Regions from separate parts of the Microbacterium sp. JZ70 genome, predicted to be linked through region 1. Evidence: predicted binding sites of a transcription regulator. Region 1 holds the regulator's gene; the other holds the start of a gene.
The links. Region 1 encodes LexA, which represses DNA repair genes until DNA is damaged. Its sites were predicted from a motif close to TCGAACANNTGTTCGA; they were not measured.
Positions count from the first base shown of each region.

Region 2: the regulator LexA is predicted to act here: its motif matches at 1,874-1,889, upstream of M1D46_RS01930 (DUF222 domain-containing protein).

Region 1 is NZ_CP096405.1:1,713,471-1,717,022, reverse strand. It holds gene hisB (imidazoleglycerol-phosphate dehydratase HisB) at 1-4, opposite strand, end outside; gene M1D46_RS07770 (histidinol-phosphate transaminase) at 48-1,127, opposite strand; gene M1D46_RS07765 (LysM peptidoglycan-binding domain-containing protein) at 1,155-1,508, opposite strand; gene lexA (transcriptional repressor LexA) at 1,760-2,443, shown strand; gene M1D46_RS07755 (methylenetetrahydrofolate reductase) at 2,513-3,451, opposite strand.
Region 2 is NZ_CP096405.1:430,700-434,251, reverse strand. It holds gene M1D46_RS01930 (DUF222 domain-containing protein) at 193-1,863, opposite strand; gene M1D46_RS01925 (M20/M25/M40 family metallo-hydrolase) at 2,074-3,426, opposite strand.

The DNA of each region.
Region 1 (3,552 bases):
TCATGCTCCGATTCTACCGGCGCGACCCGACCGGGCTCCTCGCGCGCTCAGCGGCCGATCTCGGCGAGCGCGTCGAGGAAGGCGCTCGTCTCGTCCTCGGTCCCCGCGGTCACCCGGAGGTGTCCGGGGATGCCGATGTCGCGGATGAGCACGCCGCGGTCGTAGAGCGCCTGCCAGGTCGCGTGCGGATCCTCCACGCCGCCGAACAGGACGAAGTTCGACCACGTCGGGTACACGGTGTAGCCGAGCGCCTCGAGCGTGGCCGAGATCCGGTCGCGCTGCTCGACGATCTCGTCGACCATCGCGAGCATCGTGTCGGCGTGACGCAGGGCCGCGGAGGCCGCCGCCTGCGTGAGCGCGCTGAGGTGGTACGGGAGGCGGACGAGGCGGAGGGCGTCGACGACCGCGGGGTCCGCGGCGAGGTAGCCGACGCGCGCGCCCGCGAACGCGAACGCCTTGCTCATGGTGCGCGAGACGACGAGCCGGGGCCGCCCGGGCAGCAGCTGGAGCGCCGAGGGCACGTCGCGCGGCGCGAACTCGCGGTACGCCTCGTCGACGATGACGATGCCGTCGGTCGCGTCGTAGACGGCTTCCACGACGTCATTCTCGAGCGGCGTCCCCGTCGGGTTGTTCGGTGCGCACAGGAACACGACGTCGGGCCGGGCCTCCGCGACCTGCGCGGCCGCGCTCTCGGGCGTGAGGGAGAAGTTCGCCCCCCGCTCCCCCGAGACGAACGTCGCGCCGACGCCGCGCGTCAGCAGCGTGTACATCGAGTAGGTGGGGGCGAAGCCGAACGCCGTCCGCCCCGGTCCGGCGAACGCCTGGAGGAGGTGCTGCAGCACTTCGTTCGAGCCGTTCGCGGCCCAGATCTGCTCGGGCTCGAGCCCGTGCCCGAGGTACTCCGCGAACCCCTCGCGGAGCGCCGTGAACTCGCGATCCGGGTAGCGGTTCACATCCCGCAGCGCGAGGGCCACCGAATCCGCGATGTCGTCGGCGACCTCGTCGGGGATCGGGTGCGTGTTCTCGTTGACGTTCAGCGCGACGGGCAGCGGCGCCTGCGGAGCGCCGTAGGGCTGCTGTCCGCGGAGGTCGTCGCGCAGGGGGAGGTCATCGAGAGAGACGGTCACCCGTCCATGCTAGAGCGCGCGACGGACTCACTCGCCCGTCGAGTAGGCGGCGGGGATGGCGATCTCCTGCCCCGCGGCGATGTCGCTCCCCGGGAGCTGGTTGAGGTGCAGGATCTCGTCGACGACGTCGCGCGGGTCCGCCTCGGGGGCGACCGCCTGCGCGATGTCCCACAGGGTGTCGCCCGCCATGACCGTGACGGTGTCGAAGGTGCCGGCAGGCGCACTGTCCTCGCGTGAGGCGAGGGCCGCGCCGCCGCTGAGCACCCCGAATCCGATCGCCGCGACGAGCGGAGCCGCGGCGAGCGCGGCGAGGACCCGGCGGCCGCGCACCGTGAGGCGGAGGCGGGTCGAGCGTGCCGGAGCGGAGCTGGTCGTGCGCATGGCGGTTCCTTCCTGTAGATCACTTCGAGTCCGTCTGCTCGGCCGGGAGAGACGGACCCGAAGTGATGTTCCGAACCTATCTTCGATGTGGTCGCGGTGTCAAGAACTCTCTTCGAACGGGTTTCGCGACTTCTGCGAGACACGCTCGAACAAATCTCCCGGAATCCCGTCGAGATCCGCTAGCGTCGTCCTGACGGGACCACCACATCACGCACCTCCGACATTCGAGCGGGGCAGCGAAGGAGCACGACATGACGGATGCGGGCACGCGCGAGGAGAAGCCGCGCACGCGGCGGCGCAAGAACCTGAGCGACAAGCAGCTGGCCATCCTCGAGGTCATCCAGCGCTCCATCCAGCACAACGGCTATCCGCCGAGCATGCGCGAGATCGGCGACGCGGTCGGACTGAAGTCGCTCTCGAGCGTGACGCATCAGCTCGGGCAGCTCGAGCTGAGCGGCTACCTGCGTCGCGACCCCGGGAAGACCCGCGCGATGGAGGTGCTCATCGATCTCCCGGGCTCGGCGGCCGAGAACCCGGCCGACTCGGGCCCCGCGGTCGGCGACGCCGCTCTCGTGCCGCTGGTCGGCCGCATCGCCGCCGGCGTCCCGATCACGGCCGAGCAGCAGGTCGAGGAGATCTTCCCCCTCCCCCGACAGCTCGTCGGCAAGGGCGAGCTCTTCATGCTCAAGGTCAGCGGCGAGTCGATGATCGACGCGGCGATCTGCGACGGCGACTGGGTCGTCATCCGGTCGCAGGGCACGGCGGAGAACGGAGACATCGTCGCGGCCATGGTCGACGGCGAGGCGACCGTCAAGACGTTCCGTCAGCGCGACGGCCACACCTGGCTCCTCCCGCGCAACTCGGCGTTCGAGCCGATCCTCGCCGACGACGCTGTGGTCCTCGGCAAGGTCGTCGCCATCCTGCGCGCGGTCTGACGGCGCACATGAGGAGGGCGGGAGCCGGTCGGCTCCCGCCCTCCTCGTGTGCCGGGAGCGAACCGGCGGTCAGGAAGCCGCGGTCTCGCGCAGCGCGACCCCGGCTTCGCGCAGCACCGCGAGCACGGTCTCGTGCTCGTTGAAGGCGTAGAGGTGGATACCCGGGGCCCCGCCGGCGAGCACCTCGCGCGCGAGGTCCGCCGCGTAGGCGATGCCGATCTCCCTGCGGCCCTCGGGGGTCGGCTCGACCTCGAGCGCGATCGACAGCTCCGACGGCAGGGGCTCGCCCGTGAGCTCGAGCATGCGCGCGAGCTTGGCGGGAGAGGTCACGGGCATGATGCCGGGGAGGATCGGGATGGTCACGCCCGCGGCCCGGGCGCGATCGACGAAGCGCAGGTAGTCGTCGGCATGGAAGAAGAGCTGGGTGATCGCCGCCTCGGCGCCGGCCGCCTGCTTCGCGAGGAGCGCATCGAGGTGCTCGAGCGGATGGCGCGAGCGCGGATGCCCGTTGGGGAAGGCCGCGACGAGCGTGCGCGCACGCGGGGCGCGGTCCACCCGCACCGCCTCGGGAACGCCCGGGATCGTCGTCTCGCCGTAGGGAGCGCGCTCGGCCTGCACGCGGTGGATGAGCTGGACCAGCTCGGCCGAGGTCCGCAGGTCGCCCAGGAACGCGTCGTCCTCGTCCTTCCCGGCGGGCGGGTCTCCGCGGATGGCGAGGAAGCTGAGGATGCCTGCGTCGAGGAACTCGCGGATGAGGGCGCTCGCCGTCGCGTAGTCGTTGCCGACGCACGTGAGGTGAGCGAGCGGCTCGACGTCCGTGTTCTCGCGGATCCACCGCAGCACGCGCAGCGACGCACCGCCCGTGGAGCCGCCCGCGCCGTACGTGACGGAGAGAAAGTCCGGGCCTGCTGCGGCCAGGCGGCGGATGGTCTCCTCGAGAGCCGCGGTGCGCGCGGGCGTGCGCGGCGGGTACAGCTCGAACGAGAACGGCGTGGCCGACGTCGCCATGTCCCTCCTCCGTGCTCTCCGGTCGCCGCGGCGATCCCCTGCCGCCGCATCCGGCCTCTCCTCTCCCGACCGTAGTCGCCCGCGCGCGGGCGCGGGAGCAT
Region 2 (3,552 bases), 1.3 Mb from region 1:
TAAACCGTGGCCTGCCCGGCCAGCGAGAGAAGGAAGCCGGATCGTTCACCGCGCACGCTCGAGCGCGACAGGCCGCGGCCGTTCGAGGTGCGGAGCGGGCGGCGGCTTGAGGTGCGAAGCGGCGGCTTGAGGTGCGAAGCGGGCGGTTCGAGGCGCGAAGCGGGGGAGCGGCTCGCGGTGCACCGTGGTGGGTCAGGTGCGGATGCGGGTGAGGGTGCGGCGGATGCGGGTGCGTATGCGGGTGGCGGATCCTTGTGCGGGGCGGGGTGTGCAGTCGCGGTCGATCCATCGGGGCGGGACGATGTAGGGCACGCCGTGGTGCATGTGGATGGTCCAGCCGGAGGTGTCGAGGTGGTGGTGGTGCCACCAGCAGAGCAGGACGCCGTTGTCGGTTTCGGTGGGTCCGCCTTGGGTGCGGTCTTGGACGTGGTGGATCTCGCACCAGGCGGCGGGGATGGTGCAGCCGGGGATGATGCAGTCTCCGTCGCGGGCGACGATGGCTTTGCGTTGGGTGGGGGTGAAGCAGCGTTGGATGCTGCGCAGCTCGAGGATGCGCCCTTCGGGGGTGAAGACGGCGCGGAGGATGTCGCCGGTGCATCCGATCCGGCGGGCCACGGTGGCGGGGACGGGCGCGTCGACCCCGTCGAGGTGCGCGATGCCGCGCCGGCCGGTGTCGGTGTCTGTGGTGGTGAGGTCGTCGGCGGTGATGTGGATCATGACGGTGGGGGCGGCGCCGCCGAGGGCGGGGGTCTCTGCGGCGCGTGAGGCGGCCTGGATCATCGCGAAGAACGCGTCGTGCCGCTTCTGCCCTGGTGAGCGGGTGTCCGGCATGACCGGACCCAACTCCGCGCCATCCGCGCCCGCGCCGATGCCGTCGTCGGGTCCGGCATCGTCCGCGGCCTTCCCTCCCGCGTCAACGTCTCCGTCCCCGCTGTCCGGCCCGCCGCCCGCGTCGCCGCCGCGGGTTTCGGTGAAGGTGACGTTGCGGGCGGGGTTGGTGTGGGCGGAGAGGAGGTTCTGCAGGAGGGCGCCGGCTTCGGGGACGAGGGTGCCGTTGACCCGGAAGGCTCCGCTGGGCAGGGGTGTGAGGGTGAGGGTGCGGTCGCGTTCGGGCCGGTCGGGGTCGGGTTCGGTGCCGTCGGCGGTGAGCACGTCGATCCACGCCTGCGCGTGCACGTTCACCACCGACAGCGGCGGGACCGGCGCGAGCTCCTCCAGCGGATCCCGCCCCGCCATCGCGTCCGCGTCGCCGACGCCCGCCTCCATACCCGTGTCCGTGTCGGGGCCGGTGTCCGTGTCGGTGTCGGTGTCCGTGTCGGGGTCGGTGTCGGGGGTGATGGTGCCGGTGGCGAGGGCGACGAGGTGGCGTTCCATGAGCTCGACCCGGTCGGGGTGCCCGCCGCCGCGGCGGGCGGTGTCGACGGCCTTCACGATCCCCGCGGCCGCTTCCGCGCCGAGCAGTCCGGACGCGAGCCCGGCGGCCACGTGCACGCACCGGGGATCGAGGTCCTGCCCGGTCAGGGTGGTGCGGGTGCGGGTGGCCTCATCCAGCCGCACCCGCCCGCGCAGCTCCCGGTTCGACGCCCCGGTGAGCCGTTCGAGCAGCTCGAGCCCGGTGCGGCACCCGTACCGGGCCGCGAGCGGGTCGTCGTCACCGCGGCGGGAGCGGGCATCGATCTCTCCCGCGACCCGGGTGCGCAGCGCATCGAGCGTGCGCCCGAGGTGGTCGACCTCCCCCGCGAACGCGATCAGGTCCGCGTCCGTCACCCCACGCACGCCCTCGGCCAGGCCTTCCAGCCGCGTCAGCGCTTCCCGGACCGCCGCGCCCGGGAAGAGAGGTTCGAATCCTGGCTCCTTCGCCATACATTCAGCATAGAACAGCGATACGACGAACGCAACACTTTTCTTCTCCTGATCGGGATGTTTCTCCGACGCGCGCTAGCACACACCACCGACATCCACCCAGCACACCAAGCGACAGGCGCACCAAGCGACAGCACACCAGACGACAGCCCACCAAACAACGCCGCACCTCGGCGCGCAGCCGCGTGCGCAAGGGAGATGCGGGTGCGCTCAGCGCTTGACGCGCACGCCGTGATCGCGCCCGAGGAACTCGCGCACGACGTGGTCGATCGCGTCCACCGTGAGGTCGAGCGACTCGAGGTCGATGCGCTCGTTGTGCCCGTGGAAGAGGGTGCGGAACTTGCCGTAGTCCCAGCGGTCGCTGAGCACGCCGAAGCCGTAGGCCGGCACGCCGCGCAGGCGGTAGAAGCGCCCATCCGTGCCGCCCGCGGCGAGCATCGGCAGCAGGTCGGCGTCGGGGCGCGCGCGCCGGACTGCCCCGCGCAGCACGTCGAAGAGAGGAGTGTCGGTGGGCGAGACGGTCGACTGCACGAACTCGTCGCCCTCGATGCGCACGTTCTCGAGCAGGTCGCCGAGCGCCTCGCGCAGATAGCCGTCGACATCCGCCGCGTCGACATCGGGGAGGACGCGGATGTCGAGACGCACGGTCGCCTCGCCGGGGATCACGTTGAGCTTGTCGCCCGCGTGCACGACGTTCGGCGAGATGGTCGTGTGCGTCGACGCGTGCGCGAACCCCTGCAGCAGGCCGGTCGCGGGCAGGCCCTCGTAGAGGCGCTCGGGATCCTGCAGCTTCGCGGTCGTCTCCGCGTCGAGCTCGAGCGCGTCGGCGTACGCGTGCCACTGCGGCGTGATCACGGTCGGCGTGCGGAACCGCGCGATGCGCGCGACGGCCTCGGCCGCGATGACCGCGGCGTTGCGCGACCCCCACGGGGCTGATCCGTGGCCCGGGACGCCCGTGACGCGCAGCGTGCGCGGCGCCTGGCCCTTCTCGCCGATCATGATGCCGATCGCGGGCTTGCCGCCGGCCGGGGCGCCGCCCGACTCGGTCAGCACGTAGTCGGCGTCGATGAGGTCGAGCCGGTGCTCGGTGAGCCAGCCGGCGCCGTAGTGGCCGCCGTTCTCCTCATCGGCGACGGCGGCGAAGACGAGGTCGCCGCGCGGGCGGAACCGCTGCCGTGCGATCTCCCGCGTGACGACGGCGTAGGCCGCCGTGAGGTTGAGCATGTCGATCGCGCCGCGGCCCCACAGCACGCCGTCGACGATCTCGCCGCCGAACGGATCGCGCTCCCAGCCGGCCTCCTCGACGGGCACGACGTCGGTGTGCCCGAGAAGGGCGAGGGACGGCGCGTGCGGGTCGGTGCCCGGGATGCGGATGATGAGGCTCCCGCGGCCCGGGTGCGGCTCGACGACGACGCCGTCGAGCCCGGATCCCTCGAAGAAGCTCTGCAGGGTGCGCACCTGGCGGATCTCGTGGCCGGAGTCCGGGCGGCCGTCGTTCACCGCCGCGTTGCGGATCATCTCCTGCAGAAGCTGAGCCGTCTGCAGCCCGAGGCGCGCGCTCATCGCGCCGCCGCCATCCGCGCCGGCTGGAGAGGGAGGTTCCACATGCGCATCCCCTCGACGGTATCGGAGAACGCTGGCAATCCCGAGGCCGATGACGCCCCGTGGCAGCTCAGCGGGCGCCGCGGA